Regions from separate parts of the Weissella tructae genome, predicted to be linked through region 2. Evidence: predicted binding sites of a transcription regulator. Region 2 holds the regulator's gene; each other region holds the start of a gene.
What was found. Region 2 encodes Rex, which represses fermentation and respiration genes when NADH is low (regulators of the CRP and FNR family bind a similar motif). Its sites were predicted from a motif close to TTGTGAANTANTTCACAA; they were not measured.
Positions count from the first base shown of each region.

Region 1 (8,287 bases), 320 kb from region 2:
ACAGAGGTTTCCAGCCTTTTTCTGTAAATATCTGGTTTTCTGGAGCTGATGCAATTTCGTCTCTAATCGTCATTATTCTCTCCTATCCAAAACATCTGTATGATTGCCTTCAGTATACTAAAAAAGATGACCCTATGAAAATATATAGGGTCATCTTTTTAATTGTTATTAGACAAACATGCTCAAGATCAATACGATAATCAATCCAACAACAGAAATAACTGTTTCCAATACTGTCCAAATCTTCAAAGTTTGCTTCACATCCAAGTCAAAGTATTCCTTGAACATCCAGAATCCAGCATCGTTCACGTGTGAAGCAGCCAATGATCCGGCTCCAATGACAAGAACCATCAATGCTGGGTTAATTCCAGCTCCGGCCATCAATGGACCAACCAATCCGGCAGCGGTCAAAGCAGCAACTGTCGCTGATCCTAGCGCAACACGCAAGATAACTGTGATAATCCATGCTAGCAACAATGGTGAGATTGTTGATCCTTGGAACATCAAAGCAACTTGGTCAGCAATTCCACCATCAATCAAGATTTGCTTAAAGGCAGCACCACCACCAATAATCAATAGCAACATCGCGATTGAACGAACAGATTCTTCAACTGAAGTACTAATTTCAGCAGCTGACTTTTGTTGGTGCCATCCCATTGCCCACAATGCGAATAGCAATGAAATAATCATGGCTCCCACAGGGCTACCAATCATCGTTACAAATGAATCGAATCCTTGTGGATCAGTAAATGGCTTACCATTGTTGTTTACCATTGTGTAGATAGTTGTGACACCCATCAACAAAACAGGGAACAAACTTGTCAAAAGTGATAGCCCAAATGAAGGTGTCTTTGCTAGATCAAATTCCTTGATTTCACCAAATGAACTTAGTTCACGCTTAATCGTAAATGCTTCTGGCGCATACTTTTGAGCCAACTTAGTAAATAGTGGCCCCGCAACAATCGCTGCTGGAATCGCAACAATCAAACCGTAGAACAAAACTTCACCAGTGTTTGCACCCAACGCTGTTGCAATCGCTGTTGGCGCAGGATGAGGTGGCAAGAATCCGTGTGTTACAGACAATGCGGCAGCCATTGGAATTCCCAAGTATAGCAATGGCACACCGACTTCAAGCGCAATAACGAAGATAATTGGAATCAAGATAACCATTCCAACTTCGAAGAACAACGCAATTCCCAAGATGAAGGCAGCAACCATAACAGCTAGTTGAATACGCTTCTTCCCAAACTTTTCAATCAACGTGTGGGCAATACGGTATGCTCCACCGGCATCAGATACCAATCGTCCCAAGATGGCTCCAAAACCAAACACAATGGCCAACTCACCCAGTGAGCCCCCAATACCTTGTGAAATAGAATGTGGAATTTGTGCAAAATCCATTCCCAATCCTAGTCCTACCATCACGGCAGTAAAAATTAATGAGATAAATGTATTTAGCTTAACCTTCACAATAAGGAAAAGTAAAAACAAGATTCCCAAAAACAGTGTAATCATAGATTGCATGACTTTCTCTCCTATATATCTTTTTTGTATGTAAATTAGTGTAAAGGTTTTACTCACTTTTTGCAAGCGCTTTCAGTTTTTATTTTATGTTTTCTTTAATTATGGCGTATTTCACAAGCCGATACCCTCATTTCACAATCTATTTTTTTGCAATTACCGGTTAAAAACAGGTACAATACACTTACTACATGCGTCAGAAAGGATTCCTCATGCAATTTATTTCATGGAATATCGATAGTTTAAATGCTGCCATTCAACATAAGTCACCTCGTGGTGAAATGACTTGGTCTACCCTAGTCGAAATCGCCGCGATGGCACCAGATGTCTTGGCTATTCAAGAAACAAAGTCACCCATTACTGGTATGACTGGCCCACAAGAAAAAGTCATTAAAGAATTATTCCCTGACTACCACATCTACCAAAACACAAGTACTGAACGTAAGGGTTACTCAGGAACAATGATGTTATCAAAGACTGAACCACTTAACATCACAACACCTAGTATCGATGCACCAGAAGGCATGGATACTGAAGGTCGCATCCTAACACTAGAATTCGAAAACGCTTTTGTTTCGACTGTCTACACACCTAACTCTGGGCGTGAACTAGCACGTTTAGAAGATCGCCAAGGCTGGGATGCAAAATACCAAGCTTATATTGAAAGTTTAGATGCCATTAAGCCCGTTATTTTTTCTGGGGACATGAATGTCGCGCATGAAAGCATTGACTTGAAAAACCCTAAGGCAAATCGTCGCTCTGCTGGCTTTACAGATGAAGAACGTGCTGGCTTTACATCACTATTAAGTGCCGGCTTTGTGGATACATTCCGTTTCCAACACCCCGACACGATTGAAGCTTACTCATGGTGGGCACAAATGTCTAAAACATCAAAAATCAACAACACTGGTTGGCGTATTGACTACTATCTAGTATCACAACGCCTAGCTGATAATATTGATGAAACAAGCATTTTAAATACTGGTGATCGCCAAGATCATGCCCCTGTGACACTTTCATTGAAAGATTTCACACTGTAAAAAACATCTCATTCAAGCCACCTACATGTGTTTGTAGATGGCTTTTTTGTTGCATGCATCGCCCTATCTTTTGGATATATAAAAAAGCCACCCGTTTAAGGGTGGCTTTTCGTTTAACTTATTTTTAGCCTTAGAATTGGTTTTCTAACAAGCTACGGATGTCTGACAAGTATGGTTGACGTGGGTTCGCCGTTGTTGTTTGGTCATCGTAAACCAAGTCCAACAAACCATCTAGTTGTGCATCGAAGTCTTGCTTTGTGACACCATTACCTGACAATGTCACATCAATATCCAAGTTATCTGTTAATGTCTTAATCTTAGCTAACAATGCATCTACTAACGCAGCATCATCTTTACCAGTCAATCCAATGTAACGTGCGATATCAGCGTAATCCTTTTGTGCTGTGTATGTCTCGTAACGAGGGAATGGTGTACGCTTTACATTTCCACTCACAGCATTGAACTTAATCACTTCTGGCATGGCAATTGAAATTGATAGTCCGTGTGGCAAATCAAAAGCTCCACCAGTCTTGTGTGCCAAGGCATGGTTAATACCTAAGAAGGCATTCGCAAATGACATACCTGCCAATGTTGATGCATAGTGCATGTTGGCACGAGCTGATTGTCCTTCCTTAGAAGGATGGCTTGCATCGTACTTGTATGATGTCTCAAGGTTTTCAAAGATTAACTTAATAGCTTGCAAGGCCCATGGACGAGTGAAATCAGATGCCATTACTGAAACATATGATTCAAGCGCGTGAGACAAAGCATCCATTCCTGAGTAAGCAACTGTACGCTTAGGTACAGTCATCACGAATTCAGGGTCAACAATGGCTACATGTGGTGTCAATTCGTAGTCAGCCAATGGGTACTTAACATGTGTTGCGTCATCTGTAATAACCGCAAATGGTGTTACTTCTGATCCCGTTCCAGATGTTGTTGGAATGGCAACCATTTGCGTTAATGTTTGCGTTTCAAATGTCACAATACGCTTACGAATGTCGATAAACTTTTGTTGCAACTTACCAAACAATTCTGCCAATTGCGCTTCGTCATCCAATACACCTTCATGGTTTTGGGCGTATTCATATAGGTAACGTCCAATCTTACCAGCATCAAGTGCAGAACCTCCACCAAGCAAGATAACAGTGTCCGGTTGGAAATCACGCATTTGCTTAGCAATATCAACCGCTTGGCTAATCATTGGATCAGGTTGTACCGTTCCGTAGATGCTTGTCTTAACTGGGCTTTGACGCAAAGCTAATTGTTCGGCGACCTTTTCAACGAATCCAAATTGTACCATTCCTGGGTCAGCCACGATAAAGGCACGTTCTACACCAGGCATGTCTTGCAAGTATGAAATGGCGTTTGATTCGTAATAAATTTCCTTTGGCAAGCGAATCCATTGCGGACGGTTACGACGTTGGGCAACTGTCTTAACATTCAAAAGATCGTTTGTTGATAGATTGTGTGACAATGAATTCTTCCCCCATGATCCCGTTCCAAGCGTCAATGATGGACGCATGGCATCGTTATAGATATCTCCAACTCCACCTAGTGCATCGGGTTGGTTAACCAAAATACGTGAAGCACCAATAGCATCTGCATATTCCTTCACAAATGGGTCGTCTTGTGCCCCAATTTGAATTGCTGCATTGTGTCCTGCTCCTTGGTAATCCAACAAAGCTTGCACAATTTCAACACCTTCTTCACGTGAACCTGCCTTATATACTGACAAAAGCGGGCTCAACTTTTCTGAAGACAAAGCTTCACCGATGTTCTTCTTATCTAGTTCAAACAAGATAACATCCTTATCAGCTGGCATTTTAACATCTGCATTTTCAGCAATTGTACGTCCTGGCATTCCAGCAATCGGACCAGTTACACCAAAGCCTTCAGCATTTGCCTTAAACACATAGTCAGCCAACTTCTTGTGTTCCTTCTTTGGTAACAAGTAAGCACCTTGTGCTTGCATTTGCGCCATAAATTCATCGTAGACTTCTTCAGCGATAACAACTGAATTTTCAGTGGCACAAATCATACCATTATCAAAACGCTTAGATAGTAGTAAATCTTCAACCGCACGATTTACATTAGCTGTGGCATCAACGTATACCGCACCGTTTCCAGCTCCAACTCCCATTGATGGGTTTCCTGAACGAAGCGCTGCGTTAACCATTCCAGGACCACCAGTTGCTAAGATTGAGGCAATATCTTGGTTCGTAATCAAAGCATTTGTTGCTTCCATAGAAGGCTTTTCAATCCATTGAATGAAGTGCTTAGGTGCTCCAGCTGCAAGCGCTGCTTCGTAAACGATTTGCGCCGCATGTGCTGATGACTTTTGTGCTTGTGGGTGGAAAGCGAAGATAATCGCATTACGTGTCTTAGCTGTCATCATTGACTTAAAGATTGTCGTTGATGTTGGATTTGTCGTTGGCACGATTCCTGCCAAAATCCCAAGTGGTGCTGCTAATTGAACAGAACCAGTTACCTTGTCTTCTCCAATAACCCCAACTGTCTTATCATGCTTGATTGCGTTGTATACAGATTCAGATGCGAACTTGTTCTTTGTGTCCTTATCTTCAACCACACCACGACCAGTTTCATCGTGTGCTTCGTGTGCTAACAATAATGAATTTTCAGCTCCGGCCAATGCCATTGCTTCTACAATACGATCAACTTGTTCTTGTGTGTAATTTTGGAATTCAAGTAATGCTTCCTTTGCATTCGCAACCAACTTTTCTGTCATTGCAACTGCTGCAGCTGTCTTTTCTTCTTGTGTCATATCTTGCTTTTTATCTGTGCTCATGTTTTTAATCCCCTTTATTTAACGTTTCCCTTACTTCTCTACACACTTAGTATAACACTTCACAAAGTCGTGTCAACAGACTTTGAGAATAAAATCACATAATCATTCTTAACGCACTCTCATCAGCATGTAAGGTTATTTGTCACGTTTTGTGATTTAAATCACAACGTGTTTTTGTTAAAAAATTAGCAGAAAATATTTTCATTTGTTTTTTCGTATCCAATAATTTAAAACAAAAAACCGCTCAAACCCTTGATATAAAGGAATTCTTATTCATTATATGAATTTTAATGCATTTAAACTGATTTAAATTCTACTAATTAGCATTAAATCGATTTACCATTTTTAAAACAGCCCTTTTCTTTTTTTCGTCGTTGTATTATGATTTATGTGTACTCAGAAAGCGCTTTCAACGAGTAGTAACTTACGACATATTCATCGAGTTTGAATGTGTTTTCACAACTGTTTAGACGAATAGGAGATTTATGATGATTGATAATCCAGCAATTCAAGTGAATTCCGAAATTGGGAAGTTGAAGTCAGTTTTGTTACACCGTCCCGGAGCCGAAATCGAAAACATTACGCCTGATACAATGGAACGTCTATTGTTTGATGACATTCCATATCTAAAGATCGCGCAAGAGGAACACGATTTCTTCGCCAAGACATTGCAAGATAACGGTGTTGAAACCGTCTATATTGAACAATTGTTAGAAGACGTCTTACAAGACGAGGCAGTCCGTAACGAGTTCTTAACACGTTACCTAAATGAGCACTACTACACTGGTGCCGCTATGCGTGACATCCGCGACTACTTAAACTCATTAGATCTACACACAATGGTCGCAACTATTTACGCCGGTATCCGTCGTGAATTGGTTGACCTAAAAGAACCTAACTTGCATGACGTATCTGGTTCTGATGCACAAAACCCATTCTTGATTGACCCACTACCAAATGCGTACTTCACACGTGATCCACAAGCCATGATGGGAAATGGTTTGACGATTAACCGTATGACATTCGCCGCACGTCGTCCTGAGTCATTGATTACTGAATTCGTTATGAAGCATCACCCACGTTTCGCCGGCAAGGTCGATATTTGGTTGGACCGTAATACTGATTCACGTATTGAAGGTGGAGACGAATTGGTCTTGAACGACCACACATTGGCAATCGGTGTATCAGAGCGTACATCAAGTCGTGCCATTCAAGCGTTGGCTGAAGAAATGTTCAAGAATCCTGACAGCAAGTTCGATACTGTTGTGGCAATTGAAATTCCACACAACCACGCAATGATGCATTTGGACACAGTGTTCACGATGGTTAACCACGATCAATTCACAGTCTTCCCTGGAATTATGGATGAAGACGGAAAGATGAACATTCAAATCTTGCGTCCGGACAAGGACGGAAACGTCACTTTGCACCCACGTACAAACTTGAAGAAGACATTGATGGAAGTTCTTGATTTGCCAGAACTTGACCTTATTGAAACTGGTGGTGGTGACCCTATCGTTGCCCCACGTGAACAATGGAATGATGGATCAAACAATTTGGCAATCGCACCTGGTGAAATTGTCACATACGACCGTAACTACATCTCTATCAAGTTGATGGAAGAACACGGTATCAAGGTTCACCAAATCAAGTCTAGTGAACTAGCCCGCGGTCGTGGTGGTGGTCGTTGTATGAGTCAACCAATCTGGCGTGACAACATCTAACCCACTACAAACACTTATTACAGACATTAAAGGAGCATAACAATGGTTGAATTAGCACAATTACAAACAATGCAAGGTCGTTCATTCTTGAAGGAAATCGACTACACACCCGCAGAAATGCACGCATTAGTTGACCTTTCGATTGAATTGAAGGCCGAATTGGAAGCTCAAAAGTCTGGTGGGCCAGTTGTTACGAAGTACTTGCATGACAAGAGCATCATCTTGCTATTTGCCAAGACATCTACACGTACACGTTTGTCATTCGAAATTGGTGGTGATGAATTAGGAGCCAACACAGTTTACATTGACCCAACATCAAGTCAATTTGGTAAGAAAGAATCTGTTGCTGACTCTGCTCGCGTCTTCGCTGGTATGGCCGATGGTATTGAATACCGTGGATTCGCACAATCAGACATGGAATTAATGGCTAAGTATGCCGTTGATACTGAAGGTCGCCACAAGCCCGTTTGGAACGGTTTGACTGATGAATGGCACCCAACACAAATGATTGCCGACTTCATGACTGTAAAGGAAAACTTTGGTCACTTAGGAAATGATTTGACTTTGGCTTTCGTTGGAGATGGACGTAACAACGTCGCTAACTCATTGCTAGTTGCTGGATCAATGTTGGGTGTTAACGTACACATCGTTGCCCCTGCTGACCTACAACCAACAGAAGAAGTTCAAGCGATCGCCAACAAGTACGCTGCTGAAACTGGTGCAAAGCCAATGATTACAGCTGATTTGGACGCTGGTGTTGCTGACGCTAACGTTATCTACAATGACGTATTCGTAAGTATGGGAGAAGACAATTGGGAAGAACGTTTGAACCAATTGATGCCTTACCAAGTAAACATGGCATTGCTAAAGAAGTCTAAGCACTTTGACAACGGTTTGATTACAATGAACTGTTTGCCAGCGTTCCACGACTTGAACACAACAGTTGCGGAAGACGTACACGAAAAGTACCCTAACCTAGTTGGTACTGATGGTATTGAAATCACTAACGATGTTTTCGAAGGACCACAAGCACGTCACTTCCAAGAAGCGGAAAACCGCAAGCACTCAATTAAGGCCATCATGGTCGCAACTTTGGGTGACTTGTCTCTATATCCAAAGCAATAAGCCTTAAATTTGTTGCAAAAAATGAATTGTGACATTGTGTTGCAATTCATTTTTATTTTACGGAGAGA
Region 1 is NZ_CP007588.1:1,246,651-1,254,937, forward strand. Features, by position in the region: gene WS08_RS06170 (uracil-DNA glycosylase family protein) at 1-73, opposite strand, end outside; gene WS08_RS06175 (gluconate:H+ symporter) at 169-1,524, opposite strand; gene WS08_RS06180 (exodeoxyribonuclease III) at 1,734-2,561, shown strand; gene adhE (bifunctional acetaldehyde-CoA/alcohol dehydrogenase) at 2,692-5,370, opposite strand; gene arcA (arginine deiminase) at 5,859-7,094, shown strand; gene argF (ornithine carbamoyltransferase) at 7,137-8,219, shown strand.
Region 1: a site for Rex is predicted at 5,520-5,537, ahead of adhE (bifunctional acetaldehyde-CoA/alcohol dehydrogenase). Genes of this name have one in related genera too.

Region 2 (8,287 bases):
CAGGTCGCTATGAACTAACACATGTTTACTCACGAAATGCAGAAAAGGGGGCAGCGTTTGCGGCTGACCTAGGTGCGACTGTTGATGTATTCACTGATTTAGATTTGTTTTATGCCAGTGGCGTTGATGTTGTGTACATTGCGTCACCTAATAGTTTGCACTTTGAACAAGCAAAGGCAGCAATTATGCATGATGTTAGCATCATCGTTGAAAAATCAATTTTCTCAAATCCAACAGAATTTGAAATGATTTATGATTTGTTGCAACGTCATCCTAAGGTACGCATGTTTGAAGCTGCGCGTCATATCTATCAACCAACCTTTAAGGCGATTGAAAAACAAGTGCAAGAAATGCCGGTGATTTCCGGTGGAACATTTGTTTACGAAAAGTACTCATCTCGTTTCGATGCCTATTTAGCAGGTGAAGAACCCAATGTTTTGACACGTGAATTTAGTGCTGGGGCATTGACTGACTTGGGTGTATACCCAATTTATGCCATTGTAAAATTGTTTGGACTACCTACAGAAAGTCATTATTACCCAACTTTGTTGCGTAATGGTGCAGATGGACGTGGGACAGCTATTTTACAATACCCAGACTTTAACATGGTCGCAGAATTTGGTAAGATGAGTAATTCATACCAAGATACAGAAATTCGTGGCCGCAAGGATACTTTGATTGTTGATAGTATTGCAGAACTTGATGGGGCTGTATACATTGACGAATCAGGTGAACGTCACGATATCGCACAACCTGGACAAGATAATCCAATGGTTGTTGAAGCAGAAGTATTTGCGGATATGCTAGAAAAGCGTACGGAAACAGAAACAGAATACAATGAACTCTTAATGCTTAGTCAACGTGTAAATCTAGTTTTGACAGCATTACGTCAATCAGCGGGCATTGTGTTCCCGGCTGATAAGTAAAGGAATAGACATGGATACACGTTTTGAAGAGAAATTAAAAGCAACAGGAATTACGGATTGGACACCAATTCAAACAGCTGTTGCAGAACCAATGGCTAATGGCGTATCAATTAACGCATTGGCACCAACTGGAACAGGAAAGACTTTGGCCTTTACATGGCCAATTTTGCCAACATTGACACCTGAAGATGGGGAACAATTGTTGGTATTGGCACCATCACAAGAATTAGCGATGCAAACAACACGTGTCATGCGTGAATGGGCAACTGTACTTGGATTACGTGTTTTGTCTGTTACTGGTGGCGCAAACGTTAAGAACCAATTGGATCGTTTGAAGAAACATCCAGAAATTATCGTCGGAACACCAGGTCGTGTATCTGAATTGGTACGTGCCGGAAAGTTAAAGTTACACCGCTTACGTACGGTTATCTTAGACGAAGCGGATGAATTGCTTCGTGAAGAGACGCAAGAACAAATTGAACAAGTTTGGCGTGCCGCGAAAGACGATGACATTCAAGTGGCATTGTTTGGAGCAACAGCAGTAGATGAAGCCATCCCTGCTAAGATTTTCTCTCGTGAATTTGAAACAATTGACCAACGTGACGTGCCAATTCCAACACGTATTAAGCACGAATTCTGGTTAACAGCTAACGACCAACGTAACAAGCGTTTGCGTCAATTAGCATCACAAAAGAATTTCCAAGCAATGGTATTTTTCAATACAACTAAGCAATTGAAAAACACAGCTAACTTTTTGGCACACGAACACATTGGAATGGCAACATTGGTTCGTGGAGACTCTAGTTCAACACGTGAAAAGGCCATGCGTGCTTTCCGCGAAGGAAAGTCAAAGTTCCTTTTGACAACTGATGTGGGAGCTCGTGGACTAGACATTCCAGGTCTACCAGCGGTTATTAACTTCGATTTGCCTCGTATGGGTGAAACGTATACACATCGTGCTGGACGTACTGGACGTATGTCTCGTGAAGGTGTTGTGATTTCTTTCGGTAATGATCACGACTTGCGTGAAATGCGTCGTATGGTTGCTGTTGAAATCGAACAAGTGACTGGACAACCTAAGTTGTTGACGAAGTCACGTGCAACTGCTGAACGTGCAGCTAAGCGTGAAGGTCGCCCTGAAAAGCGTGACGTAAAGGCAAAGTCTGTGAAAAAGACAGTTAAAACTGAGGTTACTGAAAAGGCTGAAGTTTCAACACGTTCTTCACAAACTAAAAAGTTTGTGAAAAATGAAGTGGCTGAAGTGCAATCACGTCAAGATCGTTTTGCACAAGAGAAAAAGGCGAAGCGTAAGCATCGTAAGAACAAAGGTAAGCCTAAGCCAAAGAACTAATATTTATCAACAGACATGCTTTTAGTAGAGTCTGTGAATAAAATAAATGTTAAATAATTCACATAATAACCCTACTATATGTTATAGTAGGGTTATTATATGTTATCTTCACGATTTCAATCCGACAGTATGTGAAGATTTAGGAGACCATTATGACTGATGAAATGAAAATGCAAACAACTGATAAAGCAATCCCAAAGGCAACCGCTAAGCGTTTGCCAATTTACTACCGATACTTGAACATTCTATTAGATTCAGGTGTAACTCGTATTTCATCAAATGAACTTGCGAAAGCCGTTAAATTTGATGCAGCGACAATTCGTCGTGACTTCTCATACTTTGGTGCACTGGGTAAGCGTGGTTATGGTTATGATGTTAAAGAATTGATGGAATTCTTTGGAGACATTTTGAACCAAGACAGCTTAGCTTCTGTGGCCCTAGTTGGGGTAGGTAACTTGGGACATGCTTTGTTGAACTTTAACTTCCACCAAAGCTCAAATGCGCGTATTTCTGCGGCCTTTGACGTTAACCCTGATATCGTTAACACGATTCAAAGTGGTGTGCCAGTTTACGATATGGATGAATTGGAAACACAAATTCGTGAACAACGCATTGAAGTTGCAATTTTGACTGTACCGGCGCCAGTTGCCCAAGAAATTGCGACGCGTTTGGCAGATGCTGATATTCAAGGTATCTTGAACTTCACGCCATTACGTTTGGATGTACCAAAGAATGTGCGTGTCCAAAACGTAGACCTTACCAATGAATTGCAAACTCTGCTATACTTTATTAATACGTTCGATGCGAACAATTAATTAAAGAGTAGGAGTACTGTATGAAAGCAATCGGTCAATTTTTTAAAAGTAAATTTATGCGCGTAACAATGTTTATTGTTCTAATTACAATTTCATTGGCATTAATTTTTCATAATCAGATCGCACACTTCGTGCTACAAAATTTCCGCCCAGAGGTCAGTCAAACAACGATTGAAGCCGCAAGTAAGGAAGATGCAAAGTACGAATGGCGAGATGTTAAATCATTAACAGCAGAGCAAATTTTGCAAGCGCGGATGAATGCTGGAAAAGTAAACTTTGTTGGATTTATTGCGATGCCTGAAATTGGTTTATCAGTGCCAATTGCTAATGGGATTGATGATCTTGTCTTGTCACTTGGGGCAGGAACAATGTATCCCGATCAAAAGATGGGTGAGGGGAATTATTCTCTATCAAGTCACTTTATCCAAGGTGAAAGTGGTAAGACATTAATGTTTTCTCCGTTGTACTATGAAGGAAAAGTAGGACAAAAAATCTATTTGACGGATATGAAGAAGGTCTATGAATACACTGCGACAGATTTGGAACGAATCAAGAGTACAGATGTACAATGGACACATGATATTCCAGGTAAAAAGGTCATTACTTTAATTACTTGTAATTACACGGCTGAAGCTGGACGTGTCATGATGCAAGGTGAGCTAACGAAGACGTACGATTGGGATAGTGCGCCAAAGGAAGCTAAAAATGCCTTTACTGCAGATAATCGTTGGATTAAATAATAGGGGGACAAATACATGAAGGAATTACGTGTATCAAAGAAAGAAGTACGACAACAAAAGACAACACCAATGACAAAGATGAAGATGTTTACAGAAGCACTTTCTATCTTCTGGGTAATCGCATTAGCTGGTTACCAAGTATTGCGTGCTTTGTACCGTTTGAAGCGTTTGAAGAAGGCTTACAAGACTTCTAAGAAGTTAAAAGAGCAATCAAAGGCGAAGTAATAAAATGCATAAAAAAAGACGTATCCTCGGGGATACGTCTTTTTTGTTTAACTAGAGATACTGCGTTTTAAATGATAGCTATCAAACAATCTAGTGTGTTAAACAATGTAGATGAATGATGCTGCGTGCTGTGTGATTTGTAGTTCACGTTCACCGTTTTCTAGAATCATAGGACCTTCAAATGGTAGGCGTGCTTTAATCTTCCATGTTGAATTTAGTGGAAGATCAACCGTTTCAACGTATTGTAGTAGCTCAAGGTCTTCCGTGTAACTCTTCATTGTGACTTCTTGTCCGTCAGCAGCGTCAATTAACTTTGTCCAGTGTTCTGGTTCGTAATGATTTTCGTTGTCTGGAATCATCAAACCATGTGGGCTGTAGCTAGGGTTGCCTAAGAAGTTGTCTAGGGCGTCCATAAGCAAACCACTGGCATCATGGTCAAGGTGATCAGCGTTTTCGTGGGCAACTGATACAGGGAGCTTCAAATTGTCCACAATGAATGTTTCAAACAAACGGTGTGATCGGATTAGGCGTAGGGCGGTTTGACGTCCTGGTTCGGTTAGTGTCACACCATAGTATGGTACGACGCTAACTTCACCCGCTTCTTGCAACTTAGCAAGCATGTTAGACACTGATGAAGGTGTCACATGCAAATGGTCAGCGATTTGGTTGTTAGAAATTTTAGTTGTTTCATCACCACCACTTAGTTCTAAGATAGTTTGCAGATATTGGGTTTTCGAAACTGAGTCGCTCATTATAATGCCTCTTTTTTTAATATAAATTATTTAATGTCCTATTATACCACGCTATAAATTCAATGTCCTTTAATGTTTTATAACCTAGATGAAAACATTATTTAGTTATTGTGTAATTTATGTGAGAGTGATAAGATAATTAATGGTTAAACCAACGACATAGAGCAAGAGTTTTGGCGGCACATTTAAGGAGACGTATATGAGCCTAGAAAACCCACTTATTCATAATGACGATTTAACACAATTACTGTCCCATAGAAATATAGCGTGTGAACAACGTCAAGAGCTTGAAACAGCAATTCAATCTTTCACACAATACCCACCAATTATTTTTGTCGGACGTGTGATGGACAGCTGTGTATATCGAATCGGTGTCAATGAAGTCAGCCACCATACTATGTTAAAATTTGACACGACCGAACTACGTGATCGTTTTGCCCAACATTTTGAAAAATTATGTACGGGAAACGGTCTATCATTACAACAATCATTCTAAAATTTTTTTGCGGAAATGATTCGTTGATTTAACTAAAAATGACGTCCTTATGTGTAGACATAAGGACGTCATTTCGTTTTAATCGGTATAAGCATTCAGCCAATGATGTGGGGTTAATTCACGTAGTGATACGTATTCCACAGGCGAATTACTCGTTGTGATGGCACATAGAACATCTGGTCCCCAGAAGAGGAGGCGTTCTTGGCAAATACCACATGGCGTCAGCACCTTAAAAGGTGCATGTTCGTTATCACGAACAAGACATAGGGTGTGCGTAATTGATGTCTTTAAACGTGCGGCTTCAAGATAAGCACCTGTTTCCATACATACATTCACACCAATATTTTCGAATTCGGGTGAAATACTCGTTAGGATTGTACCATCTTCCAACAATACACCAGCAGCACCGCCCCAACCAGTGGGGTAATGGTCTTCTACAAGTGCCACAATACTCTCAAAGAGTTTTTGGGTTTCAATCATATCCTGGCCTCCTAGCATAGGTATCTGGAAATCAGTATAGCAAACTATCGTAAATAGACACTAAAAAACCACCTCAGTCATATGAACTGAAGTGGTTAGTAAATATTAATTAAAAACGCGTTGCATTAGTTGTCCCAATGACTTGTTGTTTAAGATTGTGTGAATCAAAACAACTTGAATCGGGAACATCATAATTTGTTTTAGACCACGGATTTCAATCATCTTCATGATTGCATTGGGGTCAGTGATGTTACCCATCATGATGACCCAAAGCGTATTCAAAATTGTGTTTACAATCAACAAGACAAGCGCAACAGTAACCATTGTACGTACCCAGCTAATGTGTTCACGATTGTAAAAAGAAATACCGTAGATCAAAGCCCCTAGAATTGCTGAAATCATGAATCCAAAGAAGAATGCATGACCATTAATTGCCGTTGAGATAAGATCCTGCACAATGGCAGTCAATACACCCCAATAAGGGCCAAACCAGTGAGCAATAACAGCAACAATAATGAAGCCGAAACCGATTTTTAGGAAATTTGGACCAACTGTAAAGCGGCCAATCAATAGTTGGAGTGCCAACAAGATCCCTAAAAGAGCGACTGCACGGGGGTTAAGCCGTGTGAAATATGATTCTAATGTTTTCATTTTGAAAACACCTCCTAAATTTTATGGAGGGTTTCACTATATAAACAGTGAATGTGACTAAGGCATCGCGGAAGTTCCTTCGTCTGCGGTCCACATTCCGTTCCCGCAGCACTTAACGCGCCAAAGTCTACCCTGTGTTCGTATTTCGAACAGAAATCAGTATATCACAGAATGTAAATTTTTGAAAAAACAAAAAATTTCGCATAATTTAGATAAATGTATGACATAAAGTACGTAAAAACGTTTTACAATGGTGGAAATGTAAGTAAAATTTGGTAAAATAAATGTAAACATACATATGGAACGGGGTAAACGTTATGGAAATTAAAGTACCAGCAACAATTGGTGATTTCGGACCAGGAAAAGCATCGATTGGGTTCGCACTTGATTTATGGCTAACAGTCACTGTTCTAGAAGAAAGCGCAGAATGGCATGTTGTCCATGATTTAGGTGAGACAATTCCACATGATGAAACGAATTATATTGTTGCGGTGGCAAAAAAGTTAGTACCAACACTAACGCCACACAAATTAAGCCTAACGTCTGATATTCCATTACAACGAGGATTAGGATCTTCAACGGCAGCGTTAATGGCGGCCATTGAATTAGCGGATCAACTAGGCGGATTAGGACTAGATGATTTCACTAAGTTAACATTAGCTGCACGAACTGAAACACAACCAGCGAATGTCACAGCGACCTTACTAGGGGGTATCACAACTAGTTATTTACATCAAGGTGATTATTTTGGTAGTCAAATTGTCACACCAGCGTATGAGGTCATCGTGTATCAACCAACTGAGCGCATCGATATGACGAATCGTGCTAACGAGTTGAGTATGGTACAAGCGATTGACGCAGCTGCAGCGGGAAACATGTTATTTGCGGCGTGGCAATCTAATCAATATGCGTTGGCAGGTCAATTGCTAGAGAATGATAGTTTCAACGATGTATTAAGTTTAGATTTGACGCCAATTCGTCAAGCAACACATGCATTGGATGTCTTTGGGACGAATCAATTTGGGAATCATGGATCAATTGCGATTTTAGTCGCACCAGAAAAAGTGCAAGACATGTTAGACGTATTGGCACATGTTGAAGTTGATGGGACATTCAGTCACATTGCAATGGCAGCCAGCGGTACTGTGGTTACAGTTTAGTGGGGAGATAATAATGAAAAAAGCTTCAATCAAGGACGTGGCCAATTTAGCCGGCGTATCTATTGCAACAGTTTCGCAAATCTTGAACAATAAGGGTGATCGTTTCTCAGAAGAGACGCGTAATAAAGTTTTTGCAGCACGAGAAGAAATGGGTTATGTGCCTAATTTAAGTGCACGTAGTTTGAAAAAGAATAATTTGATTATGATTGGGGTTGTGGTTCCATCATTGGCTTTGCCGTACTTTGGTTACTTGGTACAAAAAATTCAAGATGCATTACCTGAAAATGTGTCACTATCAATTATGTCAGCCGAAGGTGGCGATACCGATAAGGCTGTTTATCAATTGATGTCTGCGGGGGTTAATGGTGTTATTGTCGCGAACCAACTAGTAGATAGTGATACAGTCGTTGCTGATCTTAAAAAGCGTGGGGTGGCATGTGTCATGCTTGAAAACCATGCATCAATGGAATCAGCCGATGTTGTCGCATCAGCTGAATTTATGGGTGGTCAATTAGCTGCACAACACTTACTTGATCTAGGTCACCGTCATGTGGCTGTTTTAGGTAAGCAAGCAATGAATGATAACCTGGCAAATCGTCTTGCTGGATTTAAAGAAACAATGGCCCAAGCTGGCGCTAAGGTTAGTGAAGTGACGACACATTACTTGTCAAAACAAGGTGGTCAAGCGTCT
Region 2 is NZ_CP007588.1:929,002-937,288, reverse strand. Features, by position in the region: gene WS08_RS04530 (Gfo/Idh/MocA family protein) at 1-926, shown strand, start outside; gene WS08_RS04525 (DEAD/DEAH box helicase) at 937-2,277, shown strand; gene WS08_RS04520 (redox-sensing transcriptional repressor Rex) at 2,430-3,092, shown strand; gene WS08_RS04515 (class A sortase) at 3,113-3,832, shown strand; gene WS08_RS04510 (hypothetical protein) at 3,848-4,057, shown strand; gene WS08_RS04505 (metal-dependent transcriptional regulator) at 4,156-4,809, opposite strand; gene WS08_RS04500 (hypothetical protein) at 5,009-5,305, shown strand; gene WS08_RS04495 (cytidine deaminase) at 5,384-5,785, opposite strand; gene WS08_RS04490 (folate family ECF transporter S component) at 5,891-6,436, opposite strand; THF riboswitch at 6,480-6,573, opposite strand; gene WS08_RS04485 (GHMP family kinase ATP-binding protein) at 6,754-7,596, shown strand; gene rbsR (ribose utilization transcriptional repressor RbsR) at 7,610-8,287, shown strand, end outside.

Region 3 (8,287 bases), 130 kb from region 2:
TTTTAAACGCGTTAACGACGTTGCAAAAGAAACGGGGGTTTACCGTTTTGATGGTCTTGCATGATTTAACGCAAGCCTTTCACTATAGTCAAAATATATGGTTGCTCAATGACGATAAAAAATTAATGACGGGGCCAGTGGTAGACTTATTGGATGAAAGAGTACTGTCAAACGCCTTTAAATTACCTTTAACGATTGTTGCACATGATGGTAAACAGCTAATCATACCGAAATAAATAAGGAATAACTAAATAAATGCCCGACACAAAGGAGAGAGTTTTGTGTCGGGCTTATTTGTTTATAATCGTGTTTCGTATAGTTCAATAAATTCTTGGACGAGATCCTTGTACGTAATGGCGTTCATCAAGTGGTCTTGGGCATGGACCATGTATAGATTAACCTCAGTGTGTTGACCTTGTGCTTCTTTGGTTAGTAGGTCAGTTTGAACGTTATGAGCTTCAGATAGCGCAGCATCTGCTTGCTTCATAAATTCATGGGCAGCTGGCATGTCACTACTTTTAGCCGCGGATAGGGCTTCATGAGCTAACCCTTTGGCATTACCAGCATGCATGATGATTCCCATCACAACTTGCATATACTTTTCATCCATGATTAATTCTCCATTAGATCTTCAGCAAACTTCAAAATATTGACACCATTCATCATGCCGTAGTCCATCATCGGCATGACGTCCATGGGAATTCCTTTGGCATCTGTCTTTGTCTTGATGTCATTTTTTAGGTAAGACACTTGAGGGCCAAGTAAAACAACATTTGGGATCTTATCAGAGTTTAATTGTTGTTCGACATCAGCGGTTGATTTGGCAAACACTTCATAATCTTTACCTTCAGCCGTCGCAGCTTCTTGAATCTTTTGTACCATCAGTGATGTAGACATCCCCGCAGCACACGCTAACATAATAACTTTTTCTGCCATGATAAGGCTCCTTTATTGTTGAGTAAGAGTAAATGTTTGCCAGGCTTAATGCTTGCCAGAACGGGTAGGTTCTCAGTGGACACATGCCCTACGATGTTGACGCGACCGTCATTTTCCCAGTCTTTTAGTGCGATTTGCATTTCACCTTTGTATTGTCCGAAGCCATCGTTACCGACGATGATATCACCAGCATGAATATCAAGGGTGTTGTGGGCAGGCACTGATTCTGCAGCGTAGGTAATACGAGGCTGAGTTGAACGAATCATGTAACCTGAATAATCCCCACGATAGAGATGTATTTCATCAAGCACAATTTTCTTTTCGAGTTGCGAAATGTCATCGGCTAGAGTGACTTCCAAAACAGGATAGGGCGTTAGATACGCATCACGGATCGCCGCTAATTCAGTGGCATCTAGTAATGAACTACTAATGAACAAATTATCAATCACATTTAATTGCTTCAGTAGTTGGACCTGGCTGCTTGGTGACATTTGACGTTGTGCTTCCATTGAAACCATTTTGTCAGACGTTGGCCAAGGGCCTAATTTTCCAGTATCACCATCAATAAAGGCTGATGTTTCTAGATTGTATTGCTTGTAGCGTAATGTCGTCTCCACAAAGTAGCCTTGCTCTAATCCTGTTCGAACTTGTGGGTAGAAATTATGTGATCCGATTAAATTACGTGGATTAGGCCCAAAGTCCCAGACCATATCAATGTAGTGTTGGCCACGTGAAATATTCGTTTCAATTTTAATGTTGTATGGATTGTAGGTCATCTTGGCTTCTTCATAGCCAGTAAAGCCTTCATCCAAACGAATCGCAGCGACACCAAGTTCGTGAAAGAAACTTAAGTCATCGTAGGTGATGCCTAGTTGATCAAACAAACGGGGATTGATATCAATGGTTGTGGCCATGTGTAAGTCATTCCCGTGGGCAATAATTTGCTTAAACTTGTCGACCACTTCTTGCGTATCGCCGGTAACTTCTAAGAGTGAGGTGAAGATACGGCTGTAACCTAAATCATGAGCGGTGTTTAAATAATCACGCATGTCAGCAAAAGATGACTGCGATGGATAAATCGAGATACCTAATTCATGCATATCGAATTCCTCTTTTTGTTAGTTTTCTGTGGCTGCTAATTCTTGTGCGTATTCAGCGCGGTCAATACTACGCATGAATGGCAAGTAAAGTAGTACGTCGATGATAATCAAAACAACTTGTAGTAGGGCTCCTGAGATGTGTGATCCAGTAGCCAAGAAACCAGAAATGATTGGTGGTGTTACCCAAGGAACAACCACTCCGACAGTCGCATGGACAAGACCGGTTGCCATTGCAGTATAGGTGATGATGGCATTTACAACCGGTACCATCACGAATGGAATAATTAGGCTAACATTCAAAACAACTGGCACACCGAACATTGTTGGTTCATTAATATTGAACATTCCAGGTGGTGTAATCAATTTTTCAAGCGTCTTGTAACGGGCAGACTTAGCGACGATCCACATAGCCAAAACTAATCCTAATGTGGCACCTCCACCACCAAGGTAAACGAAGAAGTCCATAAATGGTTGTGTCACGATATGTGGCATAACTGCATTTGCATCTGCTTGGTAAGCACTCAAGTTTTCAGCCATCAAGGCTAGCCAAATGGGACTCATAACAGCACCAGTGATGTTACCACCGTGGATTCCGATGAACCATAGTAGTGATGTCAAAATAGTCACGACAATCGCACCGGCCAATGAACCACCAAAGGCACTCAATGGTTGTCCTAACAAAACTTGTAGAATTTGGTGTACGTTTTCAAATGGTGTCATTTGCATTCCGGCATAAACAAGTCCCCAGAAGACCAAGATAGCGAAACCTGGAATCAACGCCGCAAATGAGTTTGAGACAGCAGGTGGCACACCGTCAGGCATCTTAATTCGAATATTATGGCTCACGAACCAGTTAAAGATGGCTGTACTGATTAAGGCGACTAAGATAGCAGCGAACAAACCACCAGCACCTAGGTAACTGTAGGCGATTCCTGTCTGCAAGCCTTCAGCGCCACCCATCAAATCAGGTGTAATCAAGAAGAAGCTTGCCAATGACAAGACTCCGGCTGACAAGGCATCTGTACCATGTGATTCAGCATAGCGGTAAGCAATACCAAATGAGGCGACTAAACCAATCAAACCGAAACTAGAATTCACAATCTTAACTAGCCAATCAAAGATACCGGTACTAATTAACCATTCTTTAAAGGGTTCAATTGAGAATCCGTTGGCAATCAACAAAGCCATTGATCCAACGATAACCAGGGGCATGCTCAAGGCAATACCATCACGAATCGCATTTAATGGTTTGTTGGCCGCTAACTTAACCCCAACAGGCTGTAAATACTTTTCTAAAAACTGCGTAACTTTATCATTCATATCTGTTTCCTCCGCAAAAACAATGAACCAAGACATATTTTCCTATTTGATACACACTTAATGTAATCGCTTTCAAAACAAAAAGATAGTGTTATTTTATGGTTTTTTTAATGGTATAGATATACCAGAATAGGGTGTTTGATATTGTGAAAAAACGATTTACGTTGGTGGGGAGATTACTTATATTCAGTTGTTTTTTCTGCTATACCATTTAGGTTGGACTAGCTGATATTTTTTCAATGGTTTGCCGGTTCGTCGATGAAATGAAAGCGTTTTTATTTTTAATTGACAAACAGCCAACATGTCTTTAAAATCAATGTTGTAAGCGGTTGCAAATACCGCAGCGGGTGACAGTGGTGTGGCGCGGAGACTGTCGATAATTTGAGGGCTAGGGCAATCTCAAAATAACTTAATATTTTATGAGGAGATTGCGTTATGACAATGACACTAACTGACCTAGCAGGCACAATGGATCACACCCTATTGAAGGCCAATGCAACACGAGAACAAGTGTTAGAAATTGCAGCAGAAGCAAAGACCTATGGTTTTGCTTCTGTTTGTATTAATCCTTATTGGGTAGCAACTGTCGCGGAGGCATTAAAGGGAACTGATGTCGCCACCTGTACAGTGATTGGTTTCCCTTTGGGAGCAAATACAACAGCAATTAAAGTAGCGGAAACAATTGATGCGATTGAAAACGGCGCAACTGAAGTTGACATGGTGATTAATGTTGGTGAATTAAAGGCCGGTAATGTGGCCATGGTAACTGATGAAATTCATCAATTAGCTGAAGCAGCTCATGCCCGTCACGCTATTCTAAAGGTCATCATTGAAACAGCCTTGTTAACACCAGAAGAAATTGTGTTGGCAAGTCAAGCGACACGTGATGGTGGTGCAGACTTTGTTAAGACATCAACTGGTTTTTCAACTGGTGGTGCTAAGATTGCGGATGTTAAAGTGATGCGTGAAACTGTGGGTCCTGACTTAGGGGTGAAAGCCTCTGGGGGTATCCATACACGAGAAGAAGCATTAGCTATGCTTGACGCTGGCGCAAGTCGTCTAGGTGTCAGTGCTTCTGTCGCGATTATGAATGAAGAAGATTATACTGGCGATTATTAAACAGCCAATGAAACAAAATTAAAAGCAAGCCGAGACGTAGCGTTGCTACACTGACTTGAGAATTATATGTGAACGTTTTCTGTTAAAAGGGAGAGTAAACGATGGCTTATAAGCGTGTTTTTAGTATTGTGTTAGATTCAGTAGGAATTGGCGCTGCGCCCGATGCAGCGAAGTATGGAGATGTCGGATCAGATACACTTGGACATGTGGGGGCACATTTTCAAGGAAATTTAAAATTACCTAATTTACAAAAATTAGGGTTAGGGAATATTGCACGTCCTACGCCAATTATGGGCGTAGCACCCGTTGAGACTCCAATTGGAGATTTTGGCGTTATGCAAGAAACATCAGCAGGAAAAGATAGTATGGATGGTCATTGGGAAATGATGGGCTTGCCGGTTGAAACGGAATTAGCAACCTATCCGAATGGTTTTCCAGCTGAAATTATGGATGAATTAGCCGCATTTTCAGGGCGACCTTTATTGGTTAATCGCCCCTATTCTGGGACTGATGTCATTCGTGATTATGGACAAGAAGCAGTTGATACAGGCGCGTTAATTATTTACACGTCTGGGGATTCTGTCTTGCAAATTGCAGCCCACGAAGATGTGGTGCCATTAGATGAGTTATATCGTATTTGTGAATACGCCCGAAAGTTGGTCAATCAAGCGCCTAATATGATTGGACGAATTATTGCCCGACCATTTATTGGAGCGGATAGTCTATCGTTTAAGCGTACAGCGAATCGTCATGACTTTACGCTGAAGCCAACAGGCCAAACAGATTTGAACCGCTTGTCAGATGCAGGGGTTCAAGTGGTTGGTATTGGGAAAGTAAATGATATTTTTTCTGGTGAAGGTATTCTTGAAGGGGTACACACTGAATCAAATATGGATGGGATGGATCAAGTCGATAAATGGGTGGCAACGGACTTTAGTGGTTTCGTCTTTGCTAATTTAGTTGATTTTGATGCCATGTATGGTCATCGTCGTGACCCTCAAGGGATGGGGGAAGCCTTAATGGCGTTTGATGCACGACTAGGTGATGTTTTGCAGCATCTTCACGCGGATGACTTGTTGTTGATTACAGCTGATCATGGGAACGACCCTGGCTTTAAGGGGACTGATCATACGCGTGAACAAGTACCTTTGTTGGCCTATTCACCAAGTATGGTGGTCGGTCATGACTTAGGTGTCCGGCATTCATTTGCGGACTTGGGACAAACAATACTCGCTAATTTTGGTGTAGCAGGTGGGCCTGCCGGAACATCATTTTTAACGGAACTAACAAACGGGAAATAATTGGGAGGATATCAAAATGACACCACATATCAACGCCAACGTAGGTGACTACGCCGAAACAGTTTTGTTGCCAGGAGATCCATTGCGTGCCAAGTATATTGCGGACACATTTTTGGAAGATGTTGTGCAAGTGAATGATGTTCGTGGCATGTTGGGATTCACTGGAACTTACAAGGGACACCGCGTTTCGGTACAAGGTTCAGGAATGGGAATTCCATCTATGTCTATTTATGTGAATGAATTAGTCAGCGTCTACGGTGTGAAGAACATTATGCGTGTGGGTTCATTTGGTGCGATGGCTGATGATATCGAATTGGGGGATGTTGTTTTAGCATCTGGTGCGTCAACTGATTCAGCGGTCATTGCGCAAACGTTTGGACCAGGTATTTATTGGTCAGCAACGCCAGACTTTGCCTTATTGGACACAGCTTTTCATAAGGCCAAGGAATTGAATGTTCCAGTTAAAGTGGGTAATATCTTTGCGGCAGATCGTTTCTATAACGATGAAATTGATATGAATAAGCTAAAGGATTACGGCGTATTGGGAACAGAAATGGAAGCGGCTGGTCTTTACTTACTAGGTGCGAAATTACATTTCCGTGCCTTGGATGTCTTAACCGCTTCGGACCATATTTACCGTGATGAAGCCCTATCACCAGAAGAGCGTCAAACATCATTCAAGGATATGATGTTGGTTGCTTTGGAAACGGCGTTGACGCTATAAAGGCAGGGGATTTTGAACGGTTGAATCACTTTAAATATTGATCGTATCAGGGTGGTTATATCGTGAATTAAAACACAATTAATCATCATTTAGATGACGTCATATATTGTTTTGAACAATCTATTTTTAATTTAAAATCTGAACATCGTCCTGTTTGACGGTGTTCTTTTGTTTTTAGGGGCTTTGTTCGTGAAAAAAGGTGGCGTATAAAAAGAATGTGAAAAAAGTAACATTTATGCTTGCTTTTTGATTTTAAAAGTTTAAAATATGAAGTGTAGAGAGATATAAACAAGACAAAGTCAATGGGGGGCTTAATGATGAAAGCAGCAGTATGGCATGGTGTAAAGGATGTTCGAGTAGAAGACGTAGAATTGAAGCCAACGAAGGACAACGAAGTTGTCGTTAAGGTGGCCTATGCTGGTATTTGTGGAAGTGACTTGCACGAATATTTGGAAGGACCCGTTTTCATTCCTGTTGAAAAGATGGATGCATTGACTGGTGGACAAGCACCAATCACAATGGGACACGAGTTCTCAGGTGTGGTAGAACGTGTTGGTAAAGATGTGACAAAGGTTAAGGTTGGAGATCATGTCGCAGTTAACCCAACTGTTACCCACATGGATTCAGCAGATGATGTTGATGTTTACGATGGTTACAGCTTCTTGGGATTGAGTACTGATGGTGGATTCACTGAATTGGTTAACGTACCTGAAGTGAACATCTACCCATTACCAGAAGACTTCTCACTTCGTTTGGCCGCCACAATCGAACCAGCTGCCGTAGCGGTGCAAGCTGTTAAAGAAGGTGGTTTGAAGTTTGGACAAAAGGTTGTTATCTTCGGTTCAGGACCAATTGGTGTACTAGTCGCTGCGGCAGCGAAGGCTGCTGGAGCCACTAAGATTGTGGTTGTGGACCTATCAGATGTTCGTTTGGAAAAGGCCTTGGCAATGGGCGCAACAGATGTAATCAACCCAGCCAAGGTTGAAGATACTGTGGCCGCTATTAAGGAAATCATCCCAGGTGGTGCGGACGTATCATTCGAAGTTGCCGGAGTTCAAGCAACATTTGAACAAGCAATTGACAGCACAAAGCCACGCGGAACATCAGTTATCGTGTCAATCTTTGCAAAGCCAATCTCATTCAACCCAATGCAATTGATGAATTCAGGAGTTAAGCTAACAACAACGATTGCTTACTCACGTGAATCATTCCAACAAACAGTTGATTTGGTTAGCCAAGGATTACTAGATGTTGCGCCAGTTATTACTGACGAAATTGTCTTGGATGACATTGTCACTAAGGGATTCGAATCACTAACAACAGACAAGTCACAAGCTAAGATTTTGGTTGATTTGTCAAAATAAGCATGACGAAATAAAAATGACATAAAAAAGAAGGTGAACGACAGGCGTTCACCTTCTTTTTATTTTTTCGTGGGGGACGAAAGGATTATGCGTCCATTTCGTTCTTTTTGAAAATTAACTTACTTGCCAGATAGTTCGCAATCAAAATCAGGACTTGAACAATTAGCTTCCATAGATAAGCATCACCGTTTAACACGCTGACCCCAATCCAAAGCACCACGATTTCCATTCCCAGTGTTCCTAGACGGGCACCGTAGAAATTAATCCCTTCTTTAAGAAGTGTTTTGAATCCGCTAGTCTTTGAGTGGAAAACAAAGTACTTATTCACAAAGAAGGCAAAGGTTACAGAAATGATCCAAGATAGGACATTACTAACTTGATAGTTTATATCCCAAACAGCCAAGAACAGAGCGTATGAACCTA
Region 3 is NZ_CP007588.1:1,058,178-1,066,464, reverse strand. Features, by position in the region: gene WS08_RS05210 (ABC transporter ATP-binding protein) at 1-236, shown strand, start outside; gene WS08_RS05205 (PTS sugar transporter subunit IIA) at 299-610, opposite strand; gene WS08_RS05200 (PTS sugar transporter subunit IIB) at 613-936, opposite strand; gene WS08_RS05195 (DUF871 domain-containing protein) at 912-2,036, opposite strand; gene celB (PTS cellobiose transporter subunit IIC) at 2,055-3,356, opposite strand; gene deoC (deoxyribose-phosphate aldolase) at 3,792-4,475, shown strand; gene WS08_RS05180 (phosphopentomutase) at 4,577-5,776, shown strand; gene deoD (purine-nucleoside phosphorylase) at 5,793-6,500, shown strand; gene WS08_RS05170 (2,3-butanediol dehydrogenase) at 6,818-7,864, shown strand; gene WS08_RS05165 (GtrA family protein) at 7,950-8,287, opposite strand, start outside.
Region 3: a site for Rex is predicted at 6,561-6,578, ahead of WS08_RS05170 (2,3-butanediol dehydrogenase). Genes of this name have one in related genera too.